DNA from 4 places in the Aquabacterium sp. A08 genome. Region 1 is predicted to be linked to each of the others. Evidence: predicted binding sites of a transcription regulator. Region 1 holds the regulator's gene; each other region holds the start of a gene.
The links. Region 1 encodes sigma-54, which starts transcription at its own class of promoters, with help from an activator protein. Its sites were predicted from a motif close to TGGCANGNAANCTGCTTT; they were not measured.

Region 1 (3,649 bases):
GGGCGGCAGCGGCCGCTCGGCGGCTTGCGCTTCCTGTTTGAGCGCCTGCCAGACGTGGGGCTGGTGCGGCAGCAGTTTCTCGAAGGCGAAGCGGCGCAGCCGGCCGGGCGCCAGGTTGAGCGCCACCTGCGCGGCCTCGATCAGCACCGTGCCGCTGCCGCAGCAGGGGTCGTACAGCGGCACCGGGCGGCCTTGTTCGTCCCAGCCGGTCCAGCCGGTGGCGGCGATCATGGCGGCGGCCAGGGTTTCCTTCAGCGGCGCGTCGCCCTTGTCCTCGCGCCAGCCGCGCTTGAACAGCGGTTCGCCCGAGGTGTCGATGTACACCGACACGTCCTCGTGCGTCAGGTGGGCGAACACGCGCACGTCGGGCCGGGCGGTGTCCACGCTGGGGCGCTCGCCGCGTTTGTCGCGCAGTCGGTCGCAAATCGCGTCTTTGACGCGCAGCGCGGCGAAGTTCAGGCTTTTCAGCGGGCTGTGCTGGGCGGTGATCTCGACCTTGAGGGTGCGCTGCGGGGTGAACCAGATTTCCCAGGCCACGCCGGCGGCGGCGCCGTACACGTCTTGTTCGCTGCGGTAGGGCTGGCGCGCCAGGCGCACCAGCACGCGCTGGGCCAGGCGGCTGTGCAGGTTGAGCTGCTGCGCCTGGCGCCAGCTGCCGGCGAGTTCCACGCCGGCGCGGCCGACGCGCAACTCGCCCGCGGGCACGCCGGTGATGCGTTGCACCTCGTCGGCCAGGTAGGTTTCCACGCCGGCGGCGCAGGGCAGGAACAGGGTGAGGGCGTTCATGGCGAACTTTCGGGTCGGTGGGGGCGCGTCGGCGGGGCGGCGCGCCCGGGGGTCACAGGGCCTTGCGCAGGTTGGCCGGCGCGATGCGCAGCGACTCGCGGTACTTGGCCACGGTGCGGCGCGCGCACTCGATGCCTTGTTCCTTGAGCATGTCGGAAATCTGGTTGTCGCTCAGCGGCTTTTTGGCGTCCTCGCCGGCCACGAACTGCTTGATCAGCGCGCGCACCGCGGTGCTCGACGCGTTGCCGCCGGTTTCGGTGCCCAGCGCCGAGCCGAAGAAGTACTTCAGCTCGAAGGTGCCGAAGGGCGTGGCCATGTACTTGGCGGTGGTCACGCGGCTGATGGTGGATTCGTGCAGCCCGAGTTCGTCGGCGATCTCGCGCAGCACCAGCGGGCGCATGGCCAGTTCGCCGTGCAAAAAGAAGCTGCGCTGGCGTTCGACGATGGCGCTGGCCACGCGCAGGATGGTGTCGAAGCGCTGCTGGATGTTCTTGATGAACCAGCGCGCCTCCTGCAGCCGCTGCTGCATGCCCTGGGCGCTGTCGCCCTTGTGGCCGCGCATGGCGTTGGCGTAGACGTCCTGCACGCGCAGGCGCGGCATCACCTCGGGGTTGAGCTGCACCTTGAAGCCGCGGCCTTGGGGCGTGACGATGACGTCGGGCACCACCACGTTGCGCTCCACGTTGGCAAAACGCCGGCCGGGTTTGGGTTCGAGCCGGGCGATCAGCGCGAGCGCGGCCTTGACCACCTCGTCCGTGCAGCCGCACAGGGTGGCCAGGCGCTTGACGTCGCGCTTGGCCATCAGCTCCAGCGGCTGTTCGCAGAGGGCCAGGGCGGCGCGGGCCTCGGGGCTGTTGCGCAGCTCCAGGATTTGCAGCGTCAGGCATTCGGCCAGGTGGCGCGCGCCCACGCCGGCCGGCTCCATGTGCTGCAGCCAGTGCAGCACGGTGTGCAGCAGCTGTTGCAGTTCTTCGGCGCGGGCCAGCCGTTCGTCGCCGTACAGGGCGCGGCCGCGGGCCTGTTCTTCCTGCGCCAGGATGGCCTCGGCCAGTTCGGGCAGGGGGTCGGCCAGGTAGCCGTCGTCGTTGAGCGACTCGATCAGGAAGTACAGCGCGGCGCGCTCGTCGTCGTTCAGGCGCAGCGCCAGGGCCTGCTGGTGCAGGTGGGCGGCCAGGCTGACGTGTTCGCTGGCCAGGTCGGCGGCGCTGGCGGTGTCGTCGTCGGCCGCGCCGTTGCGCGGCGGGGCGTCGCCGCCCCATTCGCTGTCGTCGGCGCGCAGCTCCACGGTGCCGTCGCCGTCCCAGCTATGTTCGACCGGGGCGCTGTCCTCGCCGCCGCCTTCCGCGGCTGGGCTGGTGTCGTTGCCGTCGCCGGGGGCGTCGGCGCTGCGTTCGCGCGGGGCGGGGGCGGCAGGCTCGGTGGCCCACTCGCTCACCTGGTCGCCCAGGCTCACCGGCGCGTCGGCCTGGTCCAGGCCAAAGTCCTCGCGCTCGGCGGCTTCCTGTTCGCGCTCCAGGAACGGGTTCTCGTCGAGCATCTGCTCGACCTCCTGCGCCATTTCGAGCGTGCTCAGCTGCAGCAGCCGGATCGACTGTTGCAGCTGTGGCGTCAGCGCCAGGTGCTGCGAAACGCGGAGGGACAGGCCTTGCTTCATGCGCCCGGCCTCACATGCGGAAGTGCTCGCCGAGGTAAACCCGGCGCACGTCGGCGTTCTCCACGATCTCGGCCGGGGTGCCCTGGGCCAGCACCCGCCCGTCGCTGATGATGAAGGCGTGGTCGCAGATGCCCAGCGTTTCGCGCACGTTGTGGTCGGTGATGAGCACGCCGATGCCGCGCGACTTTAGGAAGCCGATGATGCGCTGGATCTCGATGACGGCGATCGGGTCGATGCCGGCGAAGGGTTCGTCCAGCAGCACGAAGCGCGGGTTGGTGGCCAGCGCCCGGGCGATTTCCACCCGGCGCCGTTCGCCGCCCGACAGGGCCGGCGCCGGCGAGTGGCGCAGGTGCTGCACGTGCAGGTCTTCCAGCAGGCCGGTCAGGCGCTGCTCGATCTCGGCCTTGGGCAACGGGCGGCCAGCGGCGTCGGTCTGCAGCTCCAGCACGGCGCGCACGTTCTGCTCCACCGTCAGCTTGCGGAAGATGGAGGCCTCCTGCGGCAGGTAGCCCAGGCCCATGCGCGCGCGGCGGTGGATGGGCAGGCCCTGGATGGACTGGCCGTCGAGGGAAATGTCGCCCGCGTCGACGCGCACCAGGCCGACGATCATGTAGAACGAGGTGGTTTTGCCGGCGCCGTTGGGGCCGAGCAGGCCGACCACCTCGCCGCTGTGCACGGTGAGCGAGACGTCTTTGACCACCGGACGGCGGCCATAGCTTTTCTGCAGCCCGCGCACCTGCAGCTGGCTGGCGGGGGCGGCGGCCCCGGTCACGGGCGGGACTCCAGGCGCGGGCTGGGTTGCAGTCGGGGGGGCGGTGTGCCGGCCGCGTCGGCGTTGCCGGCGGCGGGGTTGGGCGTCAGCATGGCGCGCACCCGGCCACCGGGGTTGTCGGGCGAGCGGCTGGCGCCGCCGGCGTCCACCGTGAACACCTCGGTGCGGTTGTCGTAGACGATGGTGCCGCCGCTGGTCTGGTCGCTCAGGGTGGCGCCGCGGTAGCGGCGCAGCACCGCCTGGCCGATGAACTTCACCGTGTCGGCCTGGCTGTCGTAGTCGATGCGCAGCGCTTCGCCCTCGATGAACTCCTCCAGCCCCTCGCGCTTCTGGCGGAAGAAGGCGCGCTGGCCCTCGCGTCCCAGCACGGTGCTGAACTGGTTGTTCTGGGCGTCCTGGAGCACGTCCACCTGCTGGCCGCGGATGACGATGCTGCC
Region 2 (3,649 bases), on a different contig from region 1:
GTGCAACACCACCACCCGGTCGGCGTCGGCCACTTCGTCGACCAAATGGGTGGTCCACAGCACGGCCACCCCGGTGTCGCGGCGCAGGGCCTGGACGGCCTGGCGCAGTTGCTGGCGTGAGGCTGGGTCCAGCCCCACGGTGGCTTCGTCCATGAGCAGCACGCGGGGCCGGTGCAACATGGCGCGCACCAGTTCCACCTTGCGCCGGTTGCCGCCGGACAGGGCCCGCACCGGCTGACCCGCCTGCTCGGGCAGGCCCAAGGCCGCCAGCCCCTGCGCGATGCGCTCCTGCGCCACGGCCCGGGGCAGGCCGTGCAGATCGGTGTGGAACAGCAGGTTGGCGCGCACCGACAGGTCCAGGTCCAGCGCCATTTGCTGGAACACCACGCCCAGCCCGGCCAGGGCGCGGGGCGCGTCGCGGCGCAGGTCGTGGCCCAGCACCTGGATCTGGCCGGCGTCGGGCACGAACAGGCCGGTCAGCAGTTGCATGAGGGTGCTTTTGCCGGCGCCGTTGGGCCCGAGCAGGGCCACCAGTTCGCCGGCGTGCAGGCACAGGTCCACCCCGCGCAGGGCGGGTTTGCCACCGTAGGCCTTGGCCAGGCCTTGCGCCTGTAACACGGTGGGACGGTGGTCGAAGGCGGGGTCGGGCAGATTCGTCATGGCGCGGTGGCGGGCGCGGCCAGCAGTTTCATGCCTTGCAACAGGCGGCGTTCGTGGGCCTGTGCGTCGCGCAGGGCGGCCTGGTAGGCGGCGGGACCCAGGTAGGCGGGGTCTTGGTCGTAGCGGGCCAGTTCGGCCAGGTGGCGGGGGGTGAACATGGCGTGCTTGAAGGCGTCGTGCAGGGCGTTCAGTATGGCATGGGGGGTGCCGGCCGGCGCCGCCAGCCCCCAGGGAGAGTGGTACACCGCCGGCTCAAAGCCCAGTTCGCGCATGGTGGGCACCTGCGGCCAGCGCGGCATGCGGTGTTCGGCGAACACGGCCAGCAGGCGCAGCTTGCCCTGCTCCACCCAAGGGGCAAAGCCGGTGGAGTTCATGCCCGCCATGATGGTGCCGGACACCAAAGCGAGCATCTGGTCGGCGGTGCCTTTGTAGGGCACGTGGGTGTAGGCGATGCCCTGGGCCTTCAGCAAAGTCTCCATGGCCAGGTGCGGGGTGGAGCCCACGCCGGTGGACCCCAGGGTGAGCTGGCCGGGGTGGGCGCGCGCCCAGGCCAGCAGGTCGGCGACGTGGCGCCAGGGGCTGTCGGCCGCGACCAGAAGGCCAAAGGTGGTGCTGGAGACCTGCAGAATGGGGGCCAGGTCGGTCAAGGGGTCCCAGGGCACCGGGTTCATGAGGGCGAAGCGCAGCACGGTGACGGGCAACTGCCCGATGGTGTGGCCGTCCGGCGCCGCCGCTTTGAGCAAGGGCGCCACCAGCGTGCCGGCCGCCCCCGGGCGGTTGATGACCACCACCGGCTGGCCCAGGCGGGCGGCGGCCTCTTCGGCCAGGACGCGCACCGTCAGGTCGGTGCCGCCGCCGGGGGGCCAGGGCACGATGAGCTGGATGGGCCGTTGCGGCCAGGGTGCAGAGGGTGAAGGGGGGTTGGCACTGGCCCACCGCGGCAGCGCGGCGGCCAGGCCGGTGGCGCTGGCGCCGCGCAACCAGGCGCGCCGGGTCGGGGCCGAAGAATCGATGGGCAAGGCAGTCTCCGTGGGTCGCGGTCGTGTCGCCGCGTGTGCAACACCTGCAAGCAAATACCGCGCCCGTTTTTCAGGCACTGAAATTGCTAGAAACTCTGCACCGTGTGACACTCGCACACGGCGATGCCAGAACACAGGAGACCACGAATGACTTTGACACCCCCCCGCACCCCTGCCCGCCCGCGTGCCCTGCGCGCCACCGCGTTGGGCCTGGCCCTGGCCGCCCTGCTGGGCGCCGGCTGGTCCACGGCACAAGCGCAGTCGGTGTACGTGTCCAGCGAAAAAGACAACAAAATCGTCGTGTTCGATGCCGCCGGCAAACAGACCGGCACCATCGACGTGTGCCAGCGCCCGCGCCACCTGATGGCCAGCCGCGACCAGACCAAGCTGTACGTGTGCTGCGGCGACAGCAACCAGCTGGGGGTGGTGGACCTGGCCAGCGGCAAAATGGTGGACACCGTGCCGCTGGGCGACAGCCCCGAAATTTTCGACCTGAGCCCGGACGGCAAGGTGGCCTACGTGTCCATTGAGGACGAAAACGTGATGGCCGCCTACGACCTGGCCAGCAAAAAGCCGCTGTTCCAGGTGAAAACCGGCGGCGAACCGGAGGGCATTCTGGTCACCAAGGACGGCAAGTTCGCCTACGTCACGTCCGAAGAGGCCAACCTGGTCCACCTGGTGGACCTGACGGGCAAGAAGGTGGTCAAGGACATCAAGGTCGGCAACCGGCCACGCCGCTTCGCCCTGTCGCCCGACGGCAAGGAGCTGTGGGTGACGAACGAACTCAGCGCCAACGTCAGCGTGCTCGACACCGCCACCCACCAGGTCAAGGCCACGGTGGCCTTCAACATCCAGGGCCTGCGCCAGCCCGACATCACCCCGGTGGGCGTGGTGATGACGCGCGATGGCAAGACCGCCTGGGTCAGCCTGGGCAAGGCCAACCACGTGGCCGAGGTGGACGTGGCGACCAAGCAGGTGCGGCGCACCGTGCTGGCCGGCAAGCGCGCCTGGGGCCTGGGCCTGAGCCCGGACGAACGCACCCTGTACGTGACCAACGGCCTGTCGGACGACATGACCCTGGTGGACACGCAACAGGCCAAGGCCGTGCGCACCGTGGCCGCCGGCCGCGTGCCGCACACCCCGCTGGTGCTGAAATGACGCGCACGCCCCGCCGCTTGCATTGGGGCGCCTGGGGCGTGGGGGCGGCGCTGCTGGCCGGTGCCGTCGCGCCCGCTCTGGCGGTGAGCACCCACACGGTGGCGGTGGTGTCGCTCGACGACGACCCCCGCCACCTGCCGCGCCGGCTGGAGCGCCGCTACCCCGGCCACCCCGGCGGCACGCTGCTGGCCGCCGCCCAGTTGGGCGCCAGCGACGCCGAGGTGGGCCTGCGCGCCGCCGACCTGCAGCTGAAGGTGCGCGAGGCCACCGCCCGCAACGCCGACGACCTGCCCCGGGTGCTGCAGCAGCTCAAGGCCGACATGGTGGCCTACTGGGTGTTGGACCTGCCCGAAGCCCAGACCGTGCAGGCGGCCAAGGCCGCCGGCGGGGCCGCCCTGCTGTTCAACGCCAGCGCCAGTGCCGACGGTCTGCGCGGGGCGCAGTGTGGGGCCACCCTGTTCCACACCTACCCCAGCCAGCACATGCTGCAAGACGCGCTGGCCCAGTACCTGGCCGCGCGCAACTGGCGCAACGCCCTGGTGCTGCAGGGCCCGGACCCGGACGACGTGGCCATGGGCCAGTCGTGGCAGCGCGCGGCCAAGCGCTACGGCGTCAAGGTGACGGCGACCAAACCGTTCAAGCTCTCGGGCGATCCGCGCGAGCGGGACCTGGCCAACCCGCGCCTGCTGACCAACGACCGCGGCCACGACGTGGTGGCGGTGATGGACGCCGACGGCGAATTCGCCCGCACCCTGCCCTACGCGACCCAGCAGCCGCGCCCGGTGGTCGGTGCCAACGGCCTGGTGCCGCTG
Region 3 (3,649 bases), on a different contig from region 1:
GAGCTCGCGGACGGTGCGCGCGCTCAGGTCAAAGGTCAGATTTTCCATACGTACATCTCCTCGGGTGCGGGTTCAAAAACCGTGGCGTGCTTGACGTCCGGCAGGTGCGCGAGCGAGCGGAATTCGGAGGCGATGGCGACGTAGTCGTCGGTTTCGGCCACCACCGCCGGCTTGCAGGCGAAGGGGTCGCGGATCAGGGCCAGCTCGGTCGGCGTGCCCATGAGGAAGGTGAAGAAGCCGTCCAGCGCCTCGAAGCCCTTTTGCAGCGCCGCGTGCAGGGTGTCGCCCTCGCGCAGGCGCCACTCCAGGAAGCGGCAGGCGGCCTCGGTGTCGTTGTCGGTCTCGAAGCGGATGCCGCGCGGCTCCAGCATGCGGCGGATGCCGTTGGGGTTGGACAGCGAGCCGTTGTGCACCAGGCAGAAGTCCTCGCCGGCGGTGAAGGGGTGGGCGCGGTCGGGCGTGACGGCCGATTCGGTGGCCATGCGGGTGTGGCCCACCAGGTGGCTGCCGGTGAGCGCGCCGAAGTCGTAGCGCTGCGCCACCTCGGCCGGGGTGCCGATGTCCTTGTACAGCTCGATGCCGCGGCCGGTGGACAGCAGGTGCAGCTTGGCGTCCTGCGCTTGCACAAAGGCCTGGACCGGTTCGGCCGGGCCGTCAAAAGTGAACACGGCGTGGTTGCCCTTGGCCACGACGTGGGCGTGCACGCCCAGGGCCGCGTTCAGGGCATCGGCCAGGCCTATCCAGTCGTAGGCGGCGCCGGCTTCGGTCAGGCCCGAATAGACGCTGATCTTGCGCTGGCCTTCCGGCAAGGGCTGGCCGAACACGGCCATGCCGGCCGAGTCCGGGCCGCGCTCGGTCATGCCGATCAGCATCGGCACCATCAATTCGCCCAGGCGGCTGTACAGCGCCGGCTTTTTCAACAACAAACCCACAATTCCACACATGGTTGCTTCCTTCAGAAAAATTCCAGGTATTGCTTGACTTCCCACTCGGAGACGTGGCGCATGTACTCGATCCACTCCATGCGCTTGTGTTTGAGGAACTCGCCCGTGACCGGCCCAAGCGCCTCGCGGATGACGGTGTCGGCCTCCAGCGCGTCGAGCGCGGCGTTCAGGTTCTGCGGCAGCAGGCCGATGCCGGCTTCGGCCAGTTGCGCCTCGCTCCACTCGTACAGGTTGACGTTGCGCGGCACGCCCGGGTCCATGCCCTTGGCGATGCCGTCCATGCCCGCGGCGATGACGGCGGCCGTGGCCAGGTAGGGGTTGCAGGCGCCGTCGGGCAGGCGCAGTTCCAGCCGGCCCTTGGGGATGCGCACCATGGTCGAGCGGTTGTTGTCGCCGTAGCTGATGTAGGCCGGGGCCCAGGTGGCGCCGGTCAGCGAACGGCCCACCACCAGGCGCTTGTAGGAGTTGACGGTGGGTGCGCACAGGGCGGTCAGTGCCGGTGCGTGGTGCAGCAGGCCGGCCATGAACTGGTAGGCCATGGGCGAGAGTTCCAGCCCGTTCGGGTCGGCCTTGTCCTGGAACAGGTTGCGCTGGCCGTCGCCGATGGACAGGTGCATGTGCATGCCGTTGCCCGGCCGGTTGGCGAAGGGCTTGGGCATGAAGGAGCAGATCAGGCCGAGTTCGTTGGCGATCTCGCTGGCGGCCATCTTGAAGAAGACGAAGTGGTCGCAGGAGGTCAGGCAGTCGGCGTAGGTGTAGTTCAGTTCGAACTGGCCGTTGGCGTCCTCGTGGTCGATCTGGTAGACGTCGATGCCGGTGGCGCGCATGGCGTCGGAGAGCTTTTCCAGAAACACCCGGGTACGCGACAGGCCCTTGTAGTCGTAGCAGGGCTTGGCCAGGGTGTCGCTGGCGTCGTGGGGCACGATGCTGCCGTCGGCGTGGCGGCGCAGCAGCGAGAACTCGGGTTCCAGGCCGGTGAACATGGTCAGGCCCTGTTCGGCCAGGCGCGCCACTTGCTTTTTCAGCACCACGCGGCTGTCGTAGGCCCAGGGCTCGCCCTCGACGTGGCCTTCGCAGACGATGCGCGCCAGCCCGGGTTGCCAGGGCACCAGCGAAACGGTGGACAGGTCGCCCACGGCCATGAAGTCGGGGCCGTGTGGCTCGATGCCCACGCCGCAGATGGCAAAGCCGGCGAAGCCCGCGCCATCGGTCATGACGGTGTTCAAATGGTCCACCGGCACCGACTTGGCCTTGGCCACGCCGTGGATGTCCACGAACTGGGCCAGCACATAGGCCACGCCCTGGGATTTGAGGTAGCTTTGGGCGTCTTCCACGCGCTCAAAGCGCTTGGGGGGCACCAGGGCCCCCGGGTCGAAGGGGTTGGCGAAAGGGGTGGCAAGTGTGTTCAAGGCTGAGCTCCTGTGTGAGGCATGGGGGCGGCGAACGATCGGGGGACCAGGTGTCGGCATTGGTGCATGACCGCTGTCGATGTTTCTTGTAATGCAACATTTGTGCCTGATGTGAATATTTCGTGGGTGCCGAGCGCCTACACTTTTTGGAACGACCGTCAAGGAGAGGCCGATGAACAAAACCGCTGAAAAACCCGCCGTTTCGCTGGAGGAAGCGGTCGGTTCCGCCATCAAGGAACTGCGCCAGCGCCACGGGCTGACGATCGCGCAGGTGTCGGAGCAGGCCAGCATCAGCCGGGGCATGCTGTCCAAGATCGAGAACGGCCAGACCTCGGCCGGCATGGACACCTTGGCGCGCATCGCGCGCGCGCTCGGGGTGTCCATGTCCATGCTGTTCAGCAAGTACGACGTGTCGGTCAACACCGCCCAGCACATCAAAAAGGGCGCGGGCATGGAAGTGGTGCGCCGCGGCACCAAAAGCGGGCACACCTACCAGCTGCTGGCCTACGACCAGGGCCCGATCAAGTTGTTCGAGCCCTTTCTGATCACCATGGACGACGATTCGGAGCACTACCCCACCTTCCAGCACCCGGGCACGGAGCTGCTGTACATGCTGGAGGGCCAGCTGGAGTACCGCTGTGGCCACGACACCTACCTGCTGGAGCCGGGCGATGCGCTGACGTTTCAGGGGGAGGTGGCGCACGGGCCGGAAAAGCTGGTGAAGTGCCCGATCAAGTTCCTGTCCTTCATCGTCTACCCGCGCAGCGCGGAATGAAGCCAGGGCACCGAGGGGCCCGGCGCCTCAGCGCAGGGCGGTGACGAGCAGCAGGCCGTCGGGCCCGGTGGGGAAGAGTCGGGTGGGGGCGAGCGGGCCGTGCAGGTGCAGGACTTCGCCGGTGCCCAGGGTCAGCGACCCGGTGTCGGCCCCGTGGGTCTGGAAGTGGCCGCGCAGCACCAGCGCCAGCACGTCGGGCGCTTGGGGCAGTGCCACCGTGTCGCCCTCGGCGATGAGCAGGTCGGCCTGGGCCCGGCCACGGCGCACCATCACGTTCCAGAGCTGGGTGGGCACGCGCGGGGCGTCGCAGGCCAGTGCCAGTTCGCCCGGGAACTGGGCGTAGGCGCCAGGGCCTTCAAAGTGCCAGGCCTGGCCTTCGCCCGCCAGCCGCAGGCCGGCGCCGCAGACCATGACCGCGGTGCGGTCCAGGCCGTCGAACACGGAAAACGGCCCGGCGGCGCCGATGTCGGCCACGCTGACGCGCCAGCACAAGGTGTCCTGCTCGCTGTGGCTGGCCACGG
Region 4 (3,649 bases), on a different contig from region 1:
CCTGCACCTGCGCTGGGCGGTGCTGCCGCCCCGGGTCATCGCCCTGATGCGCATGCCCCGGCTGGAGGTGCGCTTCGACTTTCACGGCCTGACGGCCGAGGCGCGCTTCACCTTCATGAAGCGCTTCGACCTCTACATGCAGCGCGGCGGGGGCTGAGCCCCGCCGGATGACTCAGGGGGCGACCATGGTCAGGCCGTGTTCGCGGAACATGGCCAGCAGCTCGCCCTTGTCGCGCAGGCGCTGCAACGCGGCCTCCAGCGCCAGGGCCAGGGCCTTGTGCTCGCTTTTGACCGCCATGCCGATCGGCCAGCCGTTGTCGGCCAGGCCGGGCAGGCCCAGCTCGGTCAGGCCGTAGGGCGTGCGGTCCACCCGCGCGGCAAACATCGCCGCTTCGGCCTGGGCCCGGGTCACGTAGGCGGCGGTCACCTCGCCCTGGAGCACGGCTTGCGCCGCCTCGGTGCCGCTGGGGTAAATGCGCACTTGGTCGCGCAGCATGCCGCCGCGGTAGCCCATGAGGATGCTGGCCGCACCGCTGCCGCGCTCGGCGCCCAGGGTCTGGTTGTGCAGGTCGTCGCCGCTGCGGATGCCCGACAGCCGGTCGAGCCGGTGGAACACCGTCAGCACCTCGCGCGCGTAGGGGGCGAAGATCAGCGTCTGGCGGTTTTGCGCCATCAGGTACTTGTCCACCGGCACGTGCAGCATCACGTCGGCCGGGCCGTAGCCCAGGTAGTGCCCGCGCCAGACCATGTTGCGCAGGTCGTCGTTCATCTTCTCGCCCGCGTCGAAGGGCAGCAGGCTGAGCTGCAGGTTGAGTTCGCGCGCCAGGCCGCGCGCCAGGCTCACGTCCAGGCCTTGCACGTCGTTGCCGGGGCCGCCGGAGTAGGGGGCGTTGTCCTTGTAAACGGCCACCTTCAGGGTGCCGCTGGCGCGGACCTTGTCCAGGTCCTGCAGTTCGGTGGCGTGGGCCGGCAGCCAGCCGGTGGCCAGGGCCGCGGGCACGGCAGCCAGCAGGCGGCGGCGCGACAGGGCGGTGTGAGGGGGCGCGTCGAACAGGGGGGGGCGGGTCATGCGTGTCTCCTTTGTCGTTGTGGCAATGCGCGGGCGCCTGTGGTGGCGCCCAGGGGCCTGAAGCCCCGGGGGGTCATTCGTTGGTGCGGCGGGTTTCCAGGTAGGTCCGGATGGCCCAGATCGCTTCCTGGCTCAGTGTGCCTTCAAACGGGGGCATGTAGACGCGGCCGTCGCGGGTGCGGCCCCGGCGCACGGTGGCCATGTAGAAGTCGTCCATTTCCTTGAAGCAGGCGTCCTTCTTGGCGGCGTCGGCCAGGTCGGTGCAATCGGCGTCGAACTTGCGCAGGTCCGGCGCGATGCCACCCGAGATCGCCTCCAGCCCGTGGCAGCGGGCGCAGTTCTGGTTGTAGGCCGAGGTGCCGATGCGCAGCGCCTCTTTCTGCGCGGGGCCGCTGCTGTAGGGGTTGCTTTCCAGCCACTTGGGGCCCAGTTGCGGCAGGCTGCTGGTGTCCACGGCTTGGGGCACGACGTCGCCGTGGGCCCACACCCCGCTGGCGGCCAGGGCCAGGGTCAGTGCGGTGGCGGCGCGGCGCAGGGCGGGGCGGAAGGTGCGTGTGGTTTGCATGGTCGGAGGTCTCCTGGTTTGGTATGGCCAGGGACACGGCAATATGCGTGCCACCGCCGCCGACCCCTGGGCACCGGCCGCTTTGCGCCCGGCAGTGTCACGCCGGTGCTCCGGCAGGCAACGCGATGTTGCAATGTGGAACACTTTGGGGCCGCCGGGCACGGTGTCGGTGGGGGTGGGTGTACCAGGCGGGGGCAATTGCGCGAAATCGAGGGTTTTCCTGCACTGGCGAAGTCTTTGCATGGCTTGTTCGCCCACACGAACAAAACGACAATATGACGCATGTAAACGACACCAACGAACCGCCACGTGGCGGGGCCACAGCCCCCGATGGCGGATTCGATGCAGCAGTGGCCGGCGACTGGGGGTGGTTGCCCGGGCCCACAGGAGACGATCACATGCCTTCGACGCAGTCCCAGATGCTGGCCGACCCCGGTCCGGGTGGGGTGGCGTACCTGCCCAGCAACCCGAAACACCAGGCGGTGATAGGCGAAGCCCACCTGCGCAGCCGCGGTTTCGGGCTGGACACGACCGACCGCCCCGACTTCAGCGGACTGCCCAAGACCGCTTTTCACGAGGCGCTGGAGGCCAACCGCTTTTTGTACCAGCACGCCGCGCCGGTGATGGAGACCCTGTACGAGCAGATCGCCAACACCCACAGCATGGTGGCGCTGACCGATAGCAGCGGGCTGATCCTGCATTCGCTGGGCGACAGCGACTTTCTGGAGAAGGCCGCCCAGGTGGCGCTGATGCCGGGGGTGGACTGGTCGGAAAAGAGCAAAGGCACCAACGCAGTGGGCACCGCGCTGGCCGAAGAGCAACCCATCGTCGTCCACGGGCGCGACCACTACCTGTTCGCCAACCAGTTCCTGGCCTGTTCCTGCACGCCCATTTTCGATCCGCACGGCAAGGTGGTGGGGGCGCTGGACGTGACCGGCGACGAGCGCAGCTACCACCACCACACCATGGCGCTGGTGCGCATGTCGGCGCAGATGATCGAGAACCAGATGTTCGGCAACGTGTTCCCCGACGCGGTGCGCATCCATTTCCACTCGCGGCCCGAGTTCCTGGGCACCCTGGTCGAAGGCATCGTGGTGTTCAGCCAGGACGGCCGTTTTCTGTCGGCCAACCGCAGCGCGCAGTTCCAGCTGGGGCATTCGGTCAACAGCCTGCGGGCGCACACCTTTTCCTCGTTGTTCGGCCAAGCGATCTCGCAGTTTTTCGACCGCCTGCGCGGCTCCGCCGGCAAACCGGTGTTGCTGTGCCTGCACAATGGCGTGTCGGTGTGGTGCCAGGCGCGCCTGCGCCAGGTGAACCAGTGGCTGATGCCCGCCATGCCCGCGGTGGCGGCCCCGCCGGTGTCCGAGGTGGAAGAGGTGCGCGGCACCCCGCGGCGCTGGGAAAAGCCTGGCGTGGTCGGGGCGGCGACGTCTGTGCCCTCGACCCCGGTGGGCCGGCTGGCGGCCCGCGCCGGACTGTCGGGCCTGCACTACTTGGACACCGGCGACCCCCAGGTGTCGGCCGTGCTGCGCAAGCTGCAGCTGGTGCAGGGGCGCGACATCCCGATCATGATCCTGGGCGAAACCGGCACTGGCAAAGACATCCTGGCCCAGGCCATCCACAACGACAGCGAACGCGCGGAGCGGCCGTTCGTGTCGGTGAACTGCGCCTCGATCCCGGAAACCCTGATCGAGTCGGAGCTGTTCGGCTACGAGGAGGGCGCCTTCACCGGCGCCCGGCGCAAGGGCTCGCTGGGCAAGATCCAGCAGGCCAACGGCGGCACGCTGTTCCTCGACGAAATCGGCGACATGCCGACCCAGTTGCAGGCGCGGCTGCTGCGCGTGCTGCAGGAGCGCCGCGTCAACCCGCTCGGCTCCAACAAGGAGTACGAGGTCGACCTGACCATCATCTGCGCCACGAACCGCAACCTCAAAGAACTGATCGCACGCGGCCAGTTCCGCGAAGACCTGTACTACCGCCTCAACGGCCTGGTGGTGCGGCTGCCGGCGCTGCGC

Region 2: HA630_RS21635 (PQQ-dependent catabolism-associated beta-propeller protein) is a predicted target of sigma-54. The motif match lies at 1,752-1,769, and genes of this name have one in related genera.
Region 3: glnT (type III glutamate--ammonia ligase) is a predicted target of sigma-54. The motif match lies at 2,444-2,461, and genes of this name have one in related genera.
Region 4: pedF (cytochrome c-550 PedF) is a predicted target of sigma-54. The motif match lies at 1,670-1,687, and genes of this name have one in related genera.

The regions. Positions count from the first base shown of each region.
Region 1 is NZ_JAAQQT010000692.1:42,844-46,492, forward strand. It holds gene HA630_RS19785 (class I SAM-dependent RNA methyltransferase) at 1-786, opposite strand, end outside; gene rpoN (RNA polymerase factor sigma-54) at 839-2,440, opposite strand; gene lptB (LPS export ABC transporter ATP-binding protein) at 2,451-3,212, opposite strand; gene lptA (lipopolysaccharide transport periplasmic protein LptA) at 3,209-3,649, opposite strand, start outside.
Region 2 is NZ_JAAQQT010000705.1:12,884-16,532, forward strand. It holds gene HA630_RS21625 (ABC transporter ATP-binding protein) at 1-660, opposite strand, end outside; gene HA630_RS21630 (tripartite tricarboxylate transporter substrate binding protein) at 657-1,679, opposite strand; gene HA630_RS21635 (PQQ-dependent catabolism-associated beta-propeller protein) at 1,827-2,837, shown strand; gene HA630_RS22525 (branched-chain amino acid ABC transporter substrate-binding protein) at 2,834-3,649, shown strand, end outside.
Region 3 is NZ_JAAQQT010000594.1:55,397-59,045, forward strand. It holds gene HA630_RS08350 (protein glxC) at 1-48, opposite strand, end outside; gene HA630_RS08355 (class II glutamine amidotransferase) at 36-944, opposite strand; gene glnT (type III glutamate--ammonia ligase) at 956-2,302, opposite strand; gene HA630_RS08365 (XRE family transcriptional regulator) at 2,526-3,128, shown strand; gene HA630_RS08370 (HutD family protein) at 3,156-3,649, opposite strand, start outside.
Region 4 is NZ_JAAQQT010000584.1:25,094-28,742, reverse strand. It holds partial or broken gene HA630_RS07560 (hypothetical protein) at 1-157, shown strand, start outside; gene HA630_RS07555 (ABC transporter substrate-binding protein) at 173-1,069, opposite strand; gene pedF (cytochrome c-550 PedF) at 1,143-1,634, opposite strand; gene HA630_RS07545 (sigma-54-dependent Fis family transcriptional regulator) at 2,054-3,649, shown strand, end outside.